Regions from separate parts of the Actinotalea sp. genome, predicted to be linked through region 2. Evidence: predicted binding sites of a transcription regulator. Region 2 holds the regulator's gene; the other holds the start of a gene.
The links. Region 2 encodes HrcA, which represses chaperone genes, less so after heat shock. Its sites were predicted from a motif close to TTNGCACTCGNNNNNNNCGAGTGCNAA; they were not measured.

Region 1: the regulator HrcA is predicted to act here: its motif matches at 1,288-1,314, upstream of PKY62_RS06010 (Hsp20/alpha crystallin family protein).

The regions. Positions count from the first base shown of each region.
Region 1 is NZ_DAORSQ010000037.1:8,265-10,719, forward strand. It holds gene PKY62_RS06005 (MalY/PatB family protein) at 1-683, shown strand, start outside; gene PKY62_RS06010 (Hsp20/alpha crystallin family protein) at 750-1,190, opposite strand; gene adhE (bifunctional acetaldehyde-CoA/alcohol dehydrogenase) at 1,460-2,455, shown strand, end outside.
Region 2 is NZ_DAORSQ010000100.1:4,144-6,598, reverse strand. It holds gene dnaJ (molecular chaperone DnaJ) at 1-662, opposite strand, end outside; gene hrcA (heat-inducible transcriptional repressor HrcA) at 730-1,749, opposite strand; gene PKY62_RS10695 (DUF3097 family protein) at 1,909-2,455, shown strand, end outside.

The DNA of each region.
Region 1 (2,455 bases), on a different contig from region 2:
TCGTGACCCTCGTCAACCCGCACAACCCGACGGGCCGCGTGCACACCCGCGACGAGCTGGCCGCGCTCGGCGCCGTCGTCGAGCGGCACGGCGCCCGGGTGTTCGCCGACGAGATCCACGCCCCCCTGGTCCACACCGGGCACCGGCACGTGCCCTACGCCTCGGTGTCGGCGGCGACCGCGGCGCACACGATCACCGCGACCTCCGCCTCCAAGGCGTGGAACATCCCCGGCCTCAAGTGCGCCCAGCTCATCGTGTCCAACGAGGCCGACGCCGCGACGTTCGAGCCCGTGTCCTTCCTCGCCACGCACGGCGCGTCGACGCCCGGGGTGCTCGCCAACGCCGCCGCCTACCGCGAGGGTGGCCCGTGGCTGGACGGCGTCCTGGACTACCTGGCTGGCAACGCCACGGCGCTGGCCGACGTGCTCGCCGAGCACGCCCCGGCGGTCCGGTACACCCCGCCGGAGGGCACCTACCTCGCGTGGCTGGACCTGCGAGCTGCGCTCGCGGGCCACGACCTGCCCGTGGGCCGGTGGCTCGCCGAGCATGCCGGGGTCGAGGTGGTCGACGGGATCCGGTGCGGCCGGGTGGGGCTCGGCTTCGCGCGGCTGACGCTGGCGATGCCACGACCGCTCGTCGTGGCGGCCGGGCGACGGATCGCCGCGGCGCTCGCCGAGGCCTGACGCGACGACGGGCGCCGCCCCCGCAGGGGTGGCGCCCGTCGTGCGCGCCGCGGGGCCCGGCAGGCGTCAGCCGCCGGTGATGGCCGTCGGCGTCCCGGCGTGCGTGATCTCGATCCGCCGGGGCCTGGCCTCCTCGGCGACCGGGATCGTCAGCGTGAGCACGCCGTCGGCGTAGCGGGCCTCGATGGCGTCCAGCGCCAGGCCGCGGCCGAGCGTGAGCTGACGCACGTACGTGCCGGTGGGCCGCTCACGGACGAGCCACTGGAGCTCGCCGTCGGGCTGGGCGGTGCGCTGGGCGCGCAGCGTCAGGGTGCGGTCCTCCACGCCGACGTCGATGCTGCCGGGATCCACCCCGGGCAGGTCGACGTGCGCGACGTAGTGGTCGCCGACCCGGTACAGGTCCATCGGCATCGCCGGCACCTGGGCCATGGCCGTCTCACGCATCGGGCCGAGCAGGTCGTCCATCCAGCGGGCGCTGCTGGCAAAGGGGTCGAAGCGGGTAGCCATCGCGGTCCACCTCCTCACGAGGTGCCCCGGACCCTCCGGGGCACGGTTCGCCCCGTCCGGAGCCCGGTGGGCCCGGCGGGCGGCTACACCACCAGTGTTAGCACTCTCGCGCGTCGAGTGCCAGTCTTCGCCCGGACCCGGGACAGCCGAAGGTCCCCGTGCCAGACTCCCAAGGACCTTTGGCACACGATTTTTCGGTGATGGCGACCTAGCGTCAACACCGGGTCAACGGCGATCCTCCACCTGTCCAGAAGAACCGGGAGATGCCCGTGAGCACACGCGCAGCACGAAGCAAGGCCGCAGACGACGTCATCGACGCACCGGCCGTGCCCGCCTCGCCGATCGACGCCCTCGTCGCCGGAGCCACCAAGGCCCTGGCCGCCTACGCATCGTTCACCCAGGCCGACATCGACCACATCGTCAAGAAGGCGTCGGTCGCGGCACTCAACCAGCACGGCCAGCTGGCCAAGCTCGCGGTCGAGGAGACCCGCCGCGGGACGTTCGAGGACAAGGCCGTGAAGAACATCTTCGCGTGCGAGCACGTGACGAACTCCATGGCGGAGCTCAAGACCGTCGGCATCATCTCGCGCGACGACCTCAAGGGCATCGTCGAGATCGCCGAGCCGGTCGGGGTCATCTGCGCGATGGTCCCGGTCACCAACCCGACCTCGACCGCGATCTTCAAGTCGCTCATCGCGCTGAAGACCCGCAACCCCATCATCTTCGCGTTCCACCCCTCGGCCCAGGAGTGCTCGATCGCGGCCGCGAAGATCGTGCGCGACGCGGCCGTCGCCGCCGGCGCCCCCGAGCACTGCATCCAGTGGGTCACCGAGCCCTCGATGGACAACACCAACGCGCTGATGAACCACCCGGGGGTGGCGCTCATCCTGGCCACCGGCGGCAACGCGATGGTCAAGGCCGCCTACTCGTGCGGCAAGCCGGCGCTCGGCGTCGGCGCCGGCAACGTGCCCGCCTACATCGAGAAGTCGGCCAAGCTCAAGCGGGCCGTCAACGACATCGTCATGTCCAAGTGCTTCGACATGGGCATGGTCTGCGCGTCGGAGCAGGCAGCGATCATCGACACCGAGATCTACGACGAGGCGATGGCCGAGTTCTCCCGCCTGCACGCCTACCTCTGCACCCCGGAGGAGAAGGCCAAGCTCGAGCGGCTCATCTTCGGCGTCGAGGCCCGGGACGCGAACTGCGCCGGCGCCAAGCTCAACGCCTCCGTGGTGGGCCAGAGCCCGCAGTGGATCGCCGAGAAG
Region 2 (2,455 bases):
GCCGGCACGTCCACCGTGAGCGTGCGACGGCTGCGCACCCGCCCCTCACCCGAGCACTCCGGGCACGGGTCCGGGATCACGGTGCCGAAGCCGTGGCATGCGGCGCACGGGCTCGAGGTCATCACCTGGCCGAGGAACGAGCGGGCCACGCGCTGGACGACACCGCGCCCACCGCACACCTCGCACGATCGCGGCGTGGTCCCCGGGCGGCAGCACGAGCCCTGGCAGGTGCCGCACAGCACCGCCGTGTCGACGGGGATCTCGCGGCGCGCGCCGAACGCGGCCTCGGCGAGGTCGATCTCGAGCCGGACGAGAGCGTCCTGGCCGCGCCGGGCGCGCGGCAGCGGGCCGCGCTGGGCCGAGGCGCCCTGGGTGGCGCCGAAGAACGTCTCGAAGATGTCCTGGAAGCCGAACCCCGCGCCGTAGCCGGCGTTGCCCCCGCCGGGGGCCGTCGGGTCCACGCCGCGGTCGTACATCTGGCGCTTCTCGGGGTTGGACAGCACCTCGTAGGCGCGCGAGACGTCCTTGAACTTGTCCTCCGACCCCTCGCCGGTGGCGACGTCGGGGTGCAGCTCACGCGCCAGCCTGCGGTAGGCCTTCTTGATCTGGTCCTGGGTCGCGTCCCGCGCGACGCCGAGGACCTCGTAGTAGTTGTTGCTCACTGGTCCCTCTCTGGGCGGACGTCGGCTGGCCCCCGGGGGGCCGGCGCCGGACGGGTCGTGGCCGGCGTCATCCGGCGAGGATCCTGGACAGGTAGCGTGCCACGGCGCGCACGGAGGCGATCGTCCCGGCGTAGTCCATGCGCGTCGGTCCCAACGAGCCGATCCGGGCCACGGCCTCACCGTCCGCCCCGTAGCCCGTGGCCACGATCGAGGTCTCGGACAGGCCGGCGTGCTGGTTCTCGCGGCCGATCCGCACCGACACTGCGGCCTGGTCCTCGGCCATCTCCGTGAGCAGCCGCAGCAGCGTCACCTGCTCCTCGAGCGCCTCGAGGACGGGCCGGATGGTGCCGGGGAAGTCGGTGCCGGCGCGCGCGAGGTTGGCCGTCCCGGCCATGACGATGCGCTCCTCGATGGACTCGGCGAGCGTGTCCTCCACGACGCGGACGACGTGCCGCACGAGCGGCCGGTCCGGCGGCTCGAACGCCTCGACCATCTGCTCGAGCGGTGCAGCGAGGTCGACGAGGCGCCGGCCGACGGCGGTGACGTTGAGCCGGGCGCGCAGCTCCGGCACCACGTGGTCCGCCAGCGGGGCGTCCAGCTCGACCGTGCGCTGCTCCACCCGCCCCGTGTCCGTGATGATGACGACGAGCAGGCGCCGCTCGCCGAGCGGGACGAGCTCGAGGTGGCGCAGCGCGGAGCGGCGCAGCGACGGGTACTGCACCACGGCGACCTGCTGGGTCAGGTGCGCGAGCAGCCGGACGGAGCGGTCCACCACGTCGTCCAGGTCGACGGCCTCGTCGAGGAAGGTGCCGATCGCGCGGCGCTCGGGTGCGGACAGCGGCTTGACCTCGGCCAGCCGGTCGACGAACAGCCGGTAGCCCTTGTCCGTCGGCACGCGTCCGGCCGACGTGTGCGGCTGGGCGATGTAGCCCGCGTCCTCGAGCGCCGCCATGTCGTTGCGGATGGTCGCCGGCGACACGCCGAGCGCGTGGCGCTCCACGAGCACCCGCGAGCCCACGGGCTCGTGGGTGAGCACGTAGTCCTGGACGATCGCGCGCAGCACGTCGAGCCGACGGTCGTCGCTCATCGCACCTCCCGCACACGCACCGGGCCGGGCCCGGGCGGTGGCACTCGCCACCGACGAGTGCCAATCCTACGACGCGCCCGGCGGGGCCGCCGGAGGGGCGCCCTGCCCGGTGCGATGATCGGGCCCGACCCGCCCCACCCCGCACCACCGAGGAGACCCATCGTGACGGACCGGTACGGCCACGACGTGCTGGCCGCCCCGCAGCGGCCCGGCCGGGCCGACCTCACCGCGCGCGGCGGGCGAGGCTCGACGACGCGCCAGGCCGCGGAGGTGGGGCTCGTCGTCGAGGAGGTGGTCTCGGGCTGGGTGGGCGCCGTGCTGCGCGTCGAGAAGTCCGGCGGCCTGCACGTCGTCGTGCTCGAGGACCGCAGGGGCCGGCGCAGGACCTTCCCCCTGGGGCACGGGTTCTGGGTCGACGGGCGCCCGGTCGAGCTCGTGGCGCCGGCCGGACCCGCGGCCCCCGCCGCACCCACGCGCACGGCCTCAGGGTCACGGGCCGTCGTCGGCGCCCGCGCCCGCGTGGCCAGGGGCAGCCGGATCTGGGTCGAGGGAAAGCACGACGCCGAGCTCGTCGAGAAGGTCTGGGGCGACGACCTCCGCGTCGAGGGCGTCGTCGTCGAGATGCTCGACGGGGTCGACGACCTCGCTGCCGAGATCGCGCGCTTCGCCCCCGGGCAGGGGCGTCGCCTCGGCGTGCTCGTCGACC